2 regions of the Streptomyces sp. NPDC048751 genome follow, and region 2 is predicted to be linked to the other one. Evidence: predicted binding sites of a transcription regulator. Region 2 holds the regulator's gene; the other holds the start of a gene.
The links. The regulator HspR, encoded in region 2, represses chaperone genes until heat shock. The targets are predictions, from matches to a motif close to TTGAGNNNNNNNNNCTCAA.
Positions count from the first base shown of each region.

Region 1: a site for HspR is predicted at 2,195-2,213, ahead of lon (endopeptidase La). Genes of this name have one in related genera too.

Region 1 covers NZ_JBICUX010000002.1:167,926-175,141, reverse strand. Annotated here, with positions in the region: gene ACGFNV_RS07665 (response regulator transcription factor) at 1-125, opposite strand, end outside; gene ACGFNV_RS07660 (spermidine synthase) at 249-926, opposite strand; gene ACGFNV_RS07655 (rhomboid-like protein) at 1,090-1,893, shown strand; gene lon (endopeptidase La) at 2,236-4,659, shown strand; gene ACGFNV_RS07645 (MarR family winged helix-turn-helix transcriptional regulator) at 4,863-5,324, shown strand; gene ACGFNV_RS07640 (hypothetical protein) at 5,366-6,154, opposite strand; gene ACGFNV_RS07635 (nitrate- and nitrite sensing domain-containing protein) at 6,559-7,216, shown strand, end outside.
Region 2 covers NZ_JBICUX010000007.1:319,584-326,799, forward strand. Annotated here, with positions in the region: gene ACGFNV_RS23875 (WhiB family transcriptional regulator) at 1-228, shown strand, start outside; gene ACGFNV_RS23880 (hypothetical protein) at 245-511, shown strand; gene ACGFNV_RS23885 (Uma2 family endonuclease) at 524-1,171, opposite strand; gene ACGFNV_RS23890 (ATP-binding protein) at 1,275-1,715, opposite strand; gene ACGFNV_RS23895 (helix-turn-helix domain-containing protein) at 1,933-2,814, shown strand; gene ACGFNV_RS23900 (DUF397 domain-containing protein) at 2,825-3,037, shown strand; gene ACGFNV_RS23905 (fibronectin type III domain-containing protein) at 3,086-4,810, shown strand; gene ACGFNV_RS23910 (heat shock protein transcriptional repressor HspR) at 4,884-5,333, opposite strand; gene dnaJ (molecular chaperone DnaJ) at 5,339-6,523, opposite strand; gene grpE (nucleotide exchange factor GrpE) at 6,569-7,216, opposite strand, start outside.

The DNA.
Region 1 (7,216 bases), on a different contig from region 2:
TCGGCGCGCAGTCGGGCTGCGATGGCGTCGACGATCGTCGGGTCGTCCTCGACCACCAGGACTCGCCGCTGCGCGCCCGGGGTCGCCGTCGTCGTGCCGTTGTGGGAGGTGTGTGTCTGCTCCATCGCCCGCCCCTGAGTGTGCTTTCCGGAACCAGTGGGGTGATTCCTCGGTCTGCGCATGGTTGCGATTGACGCTTGAATGATCCGCGTCAGGGGAGCAGCGTACGGGGAGGCACCGTGGCTTTGCTATCCAGGGTTTACGGCAACGTGCACGACGTCGGGAACGCCTCGGGCAACCGGGATCTCTTCGGTACGCACCTGTTGGAACCCGGCATTCCTCAAGGTTCCCTCGAAATCCGGCGACGGCTGTGCCGACCACACCGCGAGCACCCCGCGCGGTCTCAACGCCCTTGCGCAGCTTGCCAGTCCGGCCGGACCGTACAGCCCGTGGTTGCCGTCGGTGACGGTCCAGTCGGGCCCGTTGTCGATGTCCAGGCACAGCGCGTCGTACGTGTCGCATCTCTCATTGACGAAATCGAGCAGGTCCGCTTCGACGATCTCCGTGCGCAGGTCGGCGAGGGCGTCGCGGGACAGCGCGGACAGGGGGCCGGAGCGGTGCCAGTCGATGACGGCGGGCTCACGCTCGACGACCGTGATCCGTCCCCAACGGGGGTCGGCGGCGGCATGGGCGAGGGAGAAGCCGACGCCTAGCCCGCCGATCAGGACATGCGGTGCGGCCCGTCCGTCCAGGGCGTTCAGGGCGGCGTCGACGAGTAGACGTTCCGAGCGGCCGTCGGAGGTGTCCATCAGGAAGCAGCCGTTGGCGATGATCTGGAGCAGCTCGCCGTGCCGGCGCAGTACGACCTCGCCGTACGGGCCCTCACGACGGTCCAGCACTTCGGGAATGTCGTAAGCGGTGGGCATGCGCTCATCCTGACACCGATGTGACGGACCGTTGAAGGAATTAAGACGCTGGTGAGCGCGGGCTGGGAACTCGCTGTGAATCGGCCTCCGGGTGGCGTCGGTCACAGACAGGCGGTTCGTGCGGCGCGAAGGGTGGTGGGGCGAACGGAAGGAGCGCTTCACCTTGGAACGGACTGTGCGGGCCGACGCGTCGACGCCCGCGCCCCAGCCCCGCTTGGACGGCATACCGAGCCAGCGCGGACCGGTGGGGAGTGCGACCGCCCTGCCCCGCACGGTCGCTGTCGTCCCGTCCGAGGCGCCGCGCGTCCGTGTCCGTCGTGTCCCGCGTCCGTGGCGCCTGCTGCCGACCCCCACCGGCACCCCGTTCACCTTCGCCTACGTCGCCGTTCTCGCCGTCACCTCACTTGTCGCCGCACACGCCGGTCCCGCACTCGTGCACGCCCTCTACCAGGGGTCCAGTACGGATGTGGTGCACCTGGTGCGCACGCCGGTGCTGGTGCTGGTGGGGAGCGCGATGTGGATCGCGGGCGGGGTCCTCTCGCCGTACGCGATCGGGCTCCTCCTCGTCCTGACCGTGCTGGAGCGGCGGATCGGCGGTGCGCGCACGGCCGCCGTCTTCCTGCTGGGGCACGTCCTGGCCACCCTCGCCACCGAGGTTCCGGTGGGCATCGCGGTGCTCGTCGGTCACCTGCCCGAGAGCTCCCTGCACCGCCTCGACTACGGCGTCAGCTTCGGTGTCGCGACGAGTGTCGGCGCCCTCGCCGGCCTGCTCACGCCGCGGCTGCGGTGGCCTCTTCTGGCCGCGGTCGGCTGGACGCTCGTCTCCGACCTCGTCGCCTTCACGGACCCGATGACCAACTGGGGCCATCTGATCTCGCTGGGCATCGGCGTCGCGGTGTGGCCGCTGGTCCGGCGGTGGCGCGACGCCCACACCGCTGTCCGGGCCCTGCGGGTCGCAGGCCGCTGAGGCGGCTCCGGCGCCACGTCGAGGGCGTGCTCGTAGCCGATGACCGAGCGCTTCACCGTGCCGTCACCGCAGGCGACCGTGACCCGTACGTCCCGGCCGCTGCCGTTGCGGTACAGCAGGCCCCGGCCGTGGCCGTCCGGGTGTCGATCCACATGCCGCGGAGGGAACGATTCGCCATCTCGCGGTGCTGAAGGGGAGACGACAACAGGCATCGGCCGTCCCGGACACCGTCGGACCTGCGATTGCCGGGTGATCGCTCAGAGCGAACGAGGGTTGGGGAACATTCGAAAGCCCCCAAGCATTGAGTCGGCATAACTCAACTTGACTGCCAAAGGGGAGATCATGGCTGCTGAGTCCACGCCGTTCACACCGCTCACCCTGCCCGTGCTGCCGCTCGACGACGAGGTCGTGCTGCCCGGGATGGTGGTTCCGCTGGATCTGAGTGACGCCGATGTACGTGCCGCGGTGGAGGCCGCCCAGGCCGCCGCCCGCTCGGAGCCGGGCAAGCCCAAGGTGCTGCTGGTTCCGCGCATCGACGGGACCTACGCGAGCACCGGCGTCCTCGGCACCGTCGAGCAGGTCGGACGGCTGGCCGACGGTGACCCGGGCGCCCTGATCCGCGGCCGAGGCCGCGTGCGCATCGGCGCCGGGACGACCGGGCCGGGCGCCGCGCTGTGGGTCGAGGGCACGCGGATCGACGAGAACGTGCCCGAACCCCTGCCGGGCCACGTCGCCGAACTGGTCAAGGAGTACAAGGCCCTGGCCACCGCCTGGCTGCGCAAGCGCGGCGCCTGGCAGGTCGTGGACCGCGTCCAGGCCATCGACGGTGTCTCCGCCCTCGCCGACAACTCCGGTTACTCGCCCTTCCTGACCGTCGAGCAGAAGGTCGAACTGCTCGAGACCGCCGACCCGGTGGCCCGCCTCAAGCTCGCCACCCAGCAACTGCGCGACCACCTCGCCGAGCAGGACGTCGCCGAGACCATCGCCAAGGACGTCCAGGAGGGCGTCGACAAGCAGCAGCGCGAGTTCCTCCTGCGGCGCCAGCTGGAAGCCGTGCGCAAGGAACTGCGCGAACTCAACGGCGAGAGCGACGGCGAGGAGTCCGACGACTACCGCGCCCGCGTCGAGGCCGCCGACCTGCCCGAGAACGTCCGCGAGGCCGCCCTCAAGGAGGTCGACAAGCTGGAGCGGTCCAGCGACCAGTCCCCTGAGGGCTCCTGGATCCGCACCTGGCTCGACACCGTCCTGGAGCTGCCCTGGAACGAGCGCACCGAGGACGCCTACGACATCCAGGGCGCCAAGGCGGTGCTCGACGCCGAGCACGCGGGTCTTGAGGACGTGAAGGAGCGGATCACCGAGTACCTGGCGGTGCGCAAGCGGCGCGGCGACCGTGGGCTGGGTGTCGTCGGAGGGCGGCGCGGCGGTGCCGTGCTGGCGCTCGTAGGCCCTCCGGGTGTCGGAAAGACGAGTCTCGGCGAAAGCGTGGCCCACGCCATGGGCCGCAAGTTCGTCCGCGTCGCCCTCGGCGGCGTGCGCGACGAGGCCGAGATCCGCGGCCACCGGCGTACGTACGTCGGCGCGCTGCCCGGCCGGATCGTGCGCGCGATCAAGGAGGCCGGGTCCATGAACCCGGTCGTGCTCCTCGACGAGATCGACAAGGTGGGGTCGGACTTCCGGGGCGACCCGGCCGCGGCCCTGCTCGAGGTCCTCGACCCGGCGCAGAACCACACCTTCCGCGACCACTACCTGGAGGTCGAACTCGACCTCAGCGACGTCGTCTTCCTCGCCACCGCCAACGTCCTGGAGGCCATCCCGGAGGCCCTGCTCGACCGTATGGAGCTGGTCCGCCTCGACGGCTACACCGAGGACGAGAAGGTCGTCATCGCCCGCGACCACCTGCTCCCGCGTCAGCTGGAGCGGGCGGGCCTGGACAGGGACGAGGTGACCCTCGACGAGGGCGCGCTGCGCAAGCTGGCCGGCGAGTACACGCGTGAGGCGGGTGTGCGCAACCTGGAGCGGTCCATCGCGAGGCTGCTGCGCAAGGTCGCGGCCCAGCACGAACTCGGCGAGCGCAAGCTGCCGTTCACCATCACGGACGGCGACCTGCGCGCCCTGATCGGCCGACCGCACCATGTGCCGGAGTCCGCCCAGGACCCGGCCGAGCGGCGGACGTCGGTGCCGGGCGTGGCGACGGGCCTCGCGGTGACCGGGGCGGGCGGTGACGTGCTGTACGTCGAGGCGTCGCTGGCCGACCCCGAGACGGGCGCGTCGGGACTGACGCTGACGGGCCAGCTGGGCGACGTGATGAAGGAGTCGGCGCAGATCGCGCTGAGCTTCCTGCGCTCGCACGGCGCCGAGCTGGAGCTGCCGGTCGGTGACCTGAAGGACCGGGGCGTGCACATCCACTTCCCGGCGGGCGCGGTCCCGAAGGACGGTCCGAGCGCCGGCATCACGATGACGACCGCGCTGGCCTCGCTGCTCTCCGGCCGCCTGGTCCGTACGGACGTCGCCATGACCGGCGAGGTCTCGCTGACCGGCCGGGTCCTGCCCATCGGCGGGGTGAAGCAGAAGCTGCTCGCCGCGCACCGGGCCGGGGTCACCACCGTGATCATCCCCAAGCGCAACGAGCCCGACCTGGACGACGTCCCGGCGGAGGTCCTGGAGAAGCTCGACGTCCACACCGTCACGGACGTCCGCCAGGTCCTGGAGCTGGCGCTGGCCCCGGTCACGAACGGCGCGGCGCCGGAGGTTCCGGTGGCGGCGTGACGGACGCCCCCGGATGAGGCGGAGCCCGGGCCCCGTGAGGGAGACCCGGGCCCTGCCGTGCCCGCCCGAGCGGGTGAACGGGCCCGTGCGCCGCCATTGGTCCACTCCTGCGAAATACTGGCGGAGCCGCGACGGCGACCGGACAGGTCCTGGGTGCGGCAGGATTTCGCGGAAGAGCGGGAAACCGGATCAGGGGTGCTGACGTGCACGAGGACGCAAACGTGGACGCGAACGTGGACCAGGAGTTCCTGTCCCTGGAACGGGAGCTGACCGTCCTGCTGCGGCGTGCCCGGGCCAGCCAGGGTGAGATGGCCCGCGAGGTCCACCCGGACCTGGAGTCCGCCGCGTACGGGCTGCTCGTCCGGCTGGAGGAGTGCGGACGCCAGCGCGCCACGGAACTCGCCAGCTACATCGGCGTCGGCAAGGCGACCATGTCCCGCCAGCTGCGCGCCCTGGAGGAGCTCGGCCTGGTGACCCGCGAGCCCGACCCGGCCGACGGGCGGGCCTGGCTGGTCGACCTCACCCCGGAGGGCCGCTCCCGGGTCGGCAAGGTCCGCGAGGCCCGCCGCGCCCGCTACGTCAGCAAGCTTTCCCACTGGGACCGCGGCGAGGTCGCGGAACTGGCCCGGCTGCTGCACGAGCTGAACCGGGGCATGGAGAGGTAGCCCAGAGGTAGCCCACCGGGCGGGCTTCCCCCGGCGCCGGCTCACAGCTCGACGTACACCACGCTCGCGTCGTCGTGGGTCTTGGCCCGGCCCAGGAACGCCCGCTCCTCACGGTCGGCCCGCTCCAGTGCCCGTACCCGGTCCACCAGGGCGCCCGCGCCCTCCTTGCGGACGAAGGTGAACAGGTCCGTCCAGTCGCCCTCGCGGAACGTCTCCACCCAGCGCGTCGCGCCGTCCGACAGGCCGGCCAGGGCGCGGACCTCGGCGCGGGGCAGGACACCGGTGACCGCTCGGCCGGCCACCGCGGGATCCGCGGCCGCCGTGAAGAACCCGCCCTCCTTGTTGCGGAGCGTGGCGTCGATCACGGCGTCCGAGCGCAGGGCCGAGCGGGGCAGCCGGGACAGGCGGTCGTCGAGGACCGGCCTGATCAGGCCGTCGGGGGACTCCAGCAGCAGGGCCGCGTCGGACAGGACGAGGTACTCGACGGTGTCCGGGGACCAGCGGGCGACGGCCACGGTGGCCTGTGGGGTGCGTGGGTGAGAAAGGTCACAGGTTTTGGCGTGTGCTTCGGAGGTACGCGCGATGGCGCGAGCCAGGGCGTCGGACAGAGGAACATCCGTGAGTGAAACGGTCAGTTCGGTCAACGCCCCACCGAGGCGCGCTGTGTACCAGGGGACCGAATGCAGACAGCCCGTTCCGCTCGACGGCGGCGTCACACCGTCGAGGACGACGAGCGAACCGCCCTGTCCGGAGGCGGGCAGTCCGACACTCGCGAAGTCCTCGTTGGGGCACGCCCTGACGCCGGGCTCCGACACAAGTTCCGTTCGCATCCGGCCAGTCTGCACGAGGTCTGCACAAGGTCCGCAAAAGGTCGGCATCGGACGCCGTACGGGCGCACCGAAGCAGGTCAGGCGCCCGGTTTGAGGCGGAATGCTGCGCTCCGGGAAGGCGTGGCGGCGAATACTGTCAAAGCCCGTCGCCCACGTCCAACCGGCAGGCCGAGCACGGCAGTCGCACACGCCGGAGAAACTTGCCCGCCAACTCTCCTTGGATGTTCACTCCTTCGGGTGGCGGGTCAGGTGATGCGCGACCACTGCCCATCGGCGCTGGGAGGGTCGGGGACCGGTGGGGCCCCCTGCTCCGACGACGCCGAGAGCGCGGGGGAAGGCGTACGCAGCAGTTGACGAAAAGTCACCCCGTCCCATGGGCACACGAGTCAGGAATGCGAGCACCGGTGCAGAAGACGCGGCCGCGGCGCACAGGCAGGCAGACGGCCCCCGAAGGGGGCGCGGAGCGCACCCCCGTCGGCAAGGGCCGCCCCACCCACGTACGCAACCGGCTGATCGTCGCCGTGGCCGTGGTGGCCGCCGCCATCGCCGGGGCCGGAGCCCCGTCGGTCCTGGCCGCCTCCGGGGAGCTCAAGGACTCCCAGGACCTGGTGGTTCTCGCCGAGCAGACCCAGGACGCGCTCGCCCTGGCCCACTCGCTCGCCGACGAACGCGACGAGATCACCTCCTACATCGCGGCCGGCCGCGTCAAGTCCGAGGCACCCTCCGAGCAGCGCGGCGCCCGCGTCGACCGGCAGGTCGAGGAGATGCGCGCCGACCCGGACACGCCGGCTGCGGTGCGCCAGGACCTCGACGCGATCGCCTCCGTCCGCAGGTCCGCCCTCACCGGCAAGGACACCGCCCTCGAGGCGCACCAGGCCTACTCCGCCACCATCGCCGCGCTGCATGGCCTCGCCGAGCAGCTGGCGGCCCGGATGCCGCCCCGCGCGGGCTCCGGCACGTACTCCCTCGCCGAGCTCGACGCGGCCGTGCAGCAGTCCGCCGCCGCCCGCGGACTGCTCCTCGCGGCCCTCAACGTGCCGACCAGCAAGCAGACGGTCGTCA
Region 2 (7,216 bases):
ACCGCGCCCAGCATCCGCGCCGCCGTGGAGGCGGCCGTGGCGACCTTCCCCGGCCCCTTCTCCGCCCGAGACGTCCTACGGGCACTCCCGCCCGGCGTCTACGGCGACCCCTCGAAGACGATCAGCAACGTCCTGTCCACTCTGGTCAAGTCGGGCCGCCTGCAACGCCTGGCCCGCGGAACGTACGCCCGCACCGTCGACGCCCCCGACCACGCGAAGAGCGCCTGAGCCGGAAGGAACCCCGATGACCGAAGCGACCCCGTCCCCCACGGCACCCGGCGCCGAACTCGACGCCCAGGTCCACGTCTTCTCCCCCAACGCCGGCCTCATCGACGGCGTCCCGGTCACCGCCCCGCCGTACGGGGACATCCAGGACGTCATCCTCTCGATCCTCCAGCAGCGCGCCCAGCAACTCGGTGGCCCCACCCCCGCGACGATCAACGACAACCGCTACGGCGGCGCGATCCGCCTCCTGATCCACCCGGACGGCAGGACGGAACAGCTGGACTGAGGCCTGGGCGGTTCAGCTCCGCTTGGGCCCGGTGATCGCCTCACCGATGACGAATCCCTTGGCGGGGCCTTCGGGAATGGTCACCTCTGTGCCGTAGGGGACACGGTGGATGTCCTCCCAGTCGGCCTTCTCGGGGCGGGGCCCAGTGAAGAGGGTCACGGCGCCCTGGCCGTCGTAGTCGTCGATGAGGATGTAGACGGGGATACCGGCACGGGCGTATTCGCGACGCTTGCGGATGCGGTCGCGGTCCTGGTTGCTCTTGCCGGGGGAGACGACTTCGACGACTGTTGAGACAGCGGAAGCCTTGATCCCGAGCCCATCCTCTTCCTCGATAAGCTCCGCGTCCCGAGCAGCCACGAGCATGTCCGGAATCCATGCCCTACGTGCGTGGATCACGTTCGTGTCGTTCCAGGCACCGCACTCGCTGTCCTTCAAAAAGATCGCCAGAGCGTCCCGGAAGCGGTTGACGACCTGGGCATGTGCAAAGCGGCCGGTGGGCGACACCTCGATGGCTCCCTCAATGAGCTCAGCGCGGTAGCCCTCGGGGAGTTCCATGGCCTTCCATACCTGCCACAGGCCCTCGTCCGGGTCGGAAACGTTCAAGAAGTCAGCCTGCGCCTCGGACATGGTCTCGGGCCTCTCGTGTGCGAGAGCGGTCAAGGTGGCACCTCCTCCTCAAGTGTGGGCTGGGTGTGCGCAAGGCACAAGCAACGCGATCACGGTAGGTACGGCAATTGGGCTGACCAGGGGAAACCCCTCCAGTTCACCCGTTCGAGCGAGAGCGCAACAGCTCGAACCACACACCCTTCGCATACCGCCCCGCCCTCTCATCGGCCACCCCCCACCCGTCCGCCATCTCCTCGACCAGCGCGAGCCCCCTCCCCCAGCAGGCCACTGCCCCCGCGGCGGGGTACGCGACGACCGGCGGATCGGGACTCTCGTCGAAGACGCTGACCCGGAGGCCGGCCGGGGTGAGCCGGATGCGGAGCATCGCGGTGCCCTTGGTGTGCAGGTGCACGTTGGTGACGAGTTCCGAGGTGCAGAGGGCTGCGGGCATGACGAAGGGCTCCCGGTCGTGGGTGAGGAGGACGGCGCGTACGAAGTCCCGGCAGACCCGGGGCGAGGTGATGTCGGCCGGGGCGAACAGGCTGTACTCGTGAATGAATTGAGTGGGGCGGTGGGCGGCGAGGCGGGCGGGGTTCATGGGGTGGCTCCTGCGTATGCCCGGCGATGGCGTCGCCCACGGGGCGTGGGTGCTCTGTCGGCTTATGGGCAGGGGAGGTGAAACGGTTTCGGTGCGTGACCGACCCCGCACTCACAGTAGAGCAATAGGGCTTTCATGAACAACCCATCCACCCCTATTGATGGACCAACCGCCCCCAAACCGGGCAGACTTCAGGCACGCCGACAAGGAGAGACACGTGGGACTGCGCACGACCATCAGCGAGCGTCAGCGGCGGCTCGGCTTCGAACTCAAACACCTGCGCGAGCAGGCTGGATTGACGGCTGGTGAGGCGGCCGAACGGATCCGTATGGGCCGGGTTCAGCTGAGCCAGATCGAGACCGCCAAGACGAGCATCCTGACACCGCGGCTGCGTGAACTCTGCGACCTCTACGGTTGTACAGATAAGGCGTACATTGAATCCCTGGTTGCCTTGTCCGAGTCGACCGGCAGAGGTTGGTGGCGCACGTACCGCAAGCACATGGGGCCGGACGCCCTGAATCTGGCGGAACTCGAATCAGAGGCCGTGACCATCAGGACCCACGAGCCCCTGCTCGTTCCTGGCCTGTTCCAAACCGCCGACTACACGCGCGCCATCTTCACCAGCCCGGAGCTGGGCTTCGCCAACGCTGAGGCGGGGCTGAGGTTCCGCATGGAGCGGCAGCACATCCTGACGCGCGACAACCCGCCGGCCGTGCATGCCGTCATCCACGAGTCGGCACTGCACATGCGGTTCGGTGGGGACGATGTCATGCGGGAGCAGTTGCTGCGTCTGATCGAGCTTGCACGCCTGCCCAACGTGACCATCCAGGTATACCCATTCAGCGCCCAGGCCCAGGCCGCGCTCACCGGTAACTTCGCTCACATCGTCCCCGCCAACCCGAAGCTGGGCACTGTGGTGGTCGAACAGATCCTGGGATCCCACTACTTGGTGCACCGGCAGCAACTCGCGGAATACGACTCCCTCTTCGCGCGCATCGCGAAATACGCCCTCGCCCCAATCGACGTATCGTTGGCCCCCGAAGCACGCTCGGTGAAGGACTCGTTGGCCCTGATCCAGCACCTGCTCTACACGCTCTGAGGAGGCCCGGATGCCCGAACTGCACTGGCAGAAGTCGTCGTACAGCGGCGCCCCCGAAGGCAACTGCCTCTACCTCGCCCCCACCCCCGACGGAACGATCCGCCTCCGCGAGAGCGACGCCCCGGACGTCATCCTGACCACCGCCCGCGACGGCCTCGCCGCCCTCCTGCACCACCTCAAGACGCACGCCCGTACAACCAACCAGCCCCTCCACAGGTCCTGATCGTCAACGGCCCTTCCCCGGGCCGTCGCTGATCAGGACCAGGAGCCCATGACCCCCGCCAGACCCAAGACCACCGCGACCGCCGGCGCCGTCGTACTGACCATCGCGGGTGGCCTGCTGACCGCCACGGCCACCGCGGCGAGCGCGGCCCCGAACTGCACGTCCCCCACTTTCAAGCGGCAGTTCTACGCGAACACCAGCTTCTCGGGGACCCCGAGGAAAACGGACTGCGACAGCGCCGTCAGTGAGGACTGGGGCGCGAGGGCCCCCGCCTCCGGTCTTCCGACGAACAACTTCGGCGTCCGCTGGACCGTGGAGCGGGACTTCGGCTCCGGCGGGCCGTTCGCGTGGGCGGTGTCGGCGCAGGACGGCATCCGCGTGTACCTCGACGGCGTGCGCAAGATCGACGTCTGGAAGAACACCTCCACCACGACGTCGAAGACCGTCAACCTCACCATCCCCAAGGGCAAGCACACCCTCCGCGTCGACTACGTCAACTGGACGGGCAACGCGAACGTCAAGTTCGCCTACACGCCCCGCACTACGGCGACCGTCGACAAGATCAAGCCGCTCGTCCCCACGGGCACCGCCGTGACGTACGACGCCACCAGCGGCAGGGCCGGACTCACCTGGGCCAAGAACCAGGAGATGGACCTCGCGGGGTACCGGATCTACCGGCGGCTCAAGGGCGCCTCCTTCGACGGCACTCCCCTCGCCAGGACCGCCGCCACGTCGTACACCGACACGGCCCTGCCGCGGACGGGAGAGACGTACTACTACGAGGTCCGCGCCTACGACAAGGCGGGCAACGAGTCCGGCGGCACCGCCGACCAACTCGTCACCACCGTCGACAGGACACCGCCCGCCACGCCCGCGGGTCCGACCACCACCTCCGAGGCGGACGGCCTGCGGATCACCTGGAGCGGGAGCACGGGCGCGGCGACGTACCGCGTCTACCGGGCGGCGAGCGCGGACGGCACGTACACCAGGGTCGGCAGCACCAGCCGACTCTCGTACCTCGACACCTCGGCCGCGGGGGCCACGACCTACTACTACCGCGTGACGGCTGTCGACGCGGCGGGCAACGAGTCCGCCCGGTCCGTCGCCGTCAGCGGCACGCGCAGGGACCTCACCCCGCCGCCCGCCGTCACGGGCCTGACCGTCACCCCGACCCAGTACGGCTTCAAACTGAACTGGGACGCCAACCCGGCGGCCGACCTCAGCAGGTACGTCGTCTACAAGGGCGAACTCTGGGGCGACGAGGGCGACGAACAGGTCTGCGCCGGCAGCGCGACGAAGTACCTGTTCGCCGACACCACCTCGTACGCGTACACCACCCACCCCGACGGCGACGAGGTCTGCTTCTTCGTCGACGCCGTCGACGCCGCCGGAAACTCCTCCTTCAAGTGGACCGGCACCGCGCGCACCGTCACCGCGACCGAGCTCGACACGACACCGAGCGTGCGGACGCCCGAGGGGTCGCCGCTGCACCTCAGCGTGCTGGAGGCGGAGGGCGACGAGGGCAACCACCTCTCGTGGAGCGGGCTCGCCGAGGACGCGCCCGAGCAGGCGGGCGGCTACCGCGTCTACCGCTGGAACCCCGCCACCGCCACCTACGAGAAGATCGCCGAACGCGGCAGCGGGGCCTTCGAGTACTACGACACCGGCGCGAAGCGCGGCACGACCTCCTACTACTGGGTGACGGCCGTGGCCGGGGACGGCACCGAGTCCCTGCCGGCGGACGGCTGGGCGGCAACGGCGCCCTCCGACTGACGCGCACGCGAAAGAGGGGCCCGGAGGTTCGACCGAACCTCCGGGCCCCTCACATCGCTGACCGGTACAGCGGTCAGTCGGCCTGCTGCCGCTTGGGCCGCCAGACCACCAGCGCACTGGTCTGCTGGACCTCCTGGTACGGCACCAGGTCCCGGCGGTAGGACGCGTGCACCGCCGCCTCCCGCTGCTGCATTGCCGCGGCGGCGCCGTCCAGGGCGGCCTGCATCTCCGCGACGCGGGACTGCAGCGCCGCGACCTGGTTCTCCAGTTCGATGATGCGCTTGATGCCGGCCAAGTTGATGCCCTCGTCCTGCGACAACTGCTGGACAGTACGCAGCAGTTCGATGTCGCGGGCCGAGTAGCGGCGGCCCCGGCCCGGGGTGCGGTCCGGGGAGACCAGGCCCAGGCGGTCGTACTGGCGCAGGGTCTGCGGGTGCAGGCCGGAGAGCTGGGCCGCCACCGAGATGACGTAGACCGGGGTCTCCTCGGTCAGTTCATACGGGTTGCGTCGACGACCGTCCATCTCCATCAAGCTCCCTTCGCGGCCTCGAACAACTCCGCCCGCGGATCCTCGTCCGCGGTCGCCTCGCGATACGCCTCGAGTGCGTCACGAGCCTTCCCCGCCAGGTCCTTCGGGACACTCACCTCGACGGTGACCAGGAGGTCGCCGCGGGTGCCGTCCTTGCGGACCGCGCCCTTGCCCCGGGCGCGCATGGTGCGGCCGTTGGGCGTGCCCGGCGGCAGCTTCAGGGTGACCGGAGGCCCGCCCAGGGTGGGGACACGGACCTCGCCGCCCAGCGCCGCCTCCGTGAACGTCACCGGGACGGTCACCGTGAGGTTGTCGTCCCGGCGGCCGAACACCGGGTGGGCACTGACGTGGACGACGACGTACAGGTCGCCGGCCGGGCCGCCGCGCTCGCCCGGTGCGCCCTTGCCGCGCAGGCGGATGCGCTGGCCGTCCGTGACGCCCGCGGGGATGCGGACCTGCATCGTGCGGGACGACTTGGCGCGGCCGCTGCCCTTGCAGTCGGGGCAGGGGTGCTCGGCGATCAGGCCGCGGCCCTTGCAGTCGGGGCACGGGTCGGTGAGCGAGAAGCCACCGCCGCTGCCGCGCGCCACCTGACCGGTGCCGACGCAGGTCGGGCACACGCGCGGTGTGCCGTTCTTGTCGCCGGTGCCCGAACAGGCCTTGCACGGTGACTGCGAGGACATCCGCAGCGGGACCGTCGCGCCCTCGATCGCCTCGGTGAAGCTGAGGGTGACCTCGGACTCGATGTCCTGGCCGCGCCGCGGCTGGGTCCGCGTGCCGGTGCCCGTGGTGCCGCCACGGTTGAACAGGCCCCCGAAGACGTCACCGATTCCGCCGCCGAAGCCTCCGGAACCCCCGCCGCCCTGGGCGCCGCCTCCGAAGAGGTCGCCCAGGTCGAAGTTGAAGGAGCCGCCGCCCGCGCCCGGCCCCGGGCGGAACCCGCCGTTGCCGAAGAGGGCGCGCGCCTCGTCGTACTCCTTGCGCTTCTTGGGGTCACCGAGGATGTCGTTCGCCTCGGAGATCTCCTTGAAGCGCTCCTCAGCTTTGACGTTTCCCTTGTTGGCGTCCGGGTGGTACTCGCGGGCGAGCTTGCGGTACGCCTTCTTGATCTCGGCCTCGGTGGCGTCCTTGGGGACGCCGAGGACCTTGTAGTAGTCCTTCTCGATGAAGTCCTTGGTGCTCATCCTCGACGCCCCTCCTTCCTGATCGAGTGTCTCGTCAGTTCAACGTCAGCCCTCGTCCGGGCCACCGTTCTCCTTGTCGTCGCCGTCCGCCTTCTCGTCGGACCCCTCGGCCTTGACCGTCTGCGCCCCCGGCTGCGGCTCGGCCACGGCCACCCGCGCGGGGCGGATGGTGCGCTCGCCGATCCGATACCCGGGCTGCAGAATCGCCACGCACGTCGTCTCGGTGACGTCCGGCGCGTAGCTGTGCATCAGCGCCTCGTGGATCGTCGGGTCGAAGGGCTCGCCCTCCTTGCCGAACTGCTGCAGGCCCAGCTTCGCCGCGACGGTCTCGAGCGACTCACCGACGGACTTGAAGCCGCCGACGAGTTCGCCGTGCTCCCGCGCGCGGCCGATGTCGTCGAGCACGGGCAGGAGCTCGGTCAGGAGGTTCGCGATGGCGATCTCCTTGACCGCGATCCGGTCGCGCTCGACCCGGCGGCGGTAGTTCTGGTACTCGGCCTGGAGGCGCTGGAGGTCCGCGGTGCGCTCACCGAGCGCGGTGCGCACCTGGTCCAGCTGGGCCACCAGCCCGGCTGTCTGGTTCGCGTCCCCGGCCGGGGCCGCCCCCTCGTCGGAAGCGGCGGCCTTCGGCTCGGCGTCTTCAGGGGTGGCGCCGGAGGGGACGTCGGGCTTCTCCTCGAAGCCCGGGGTCTC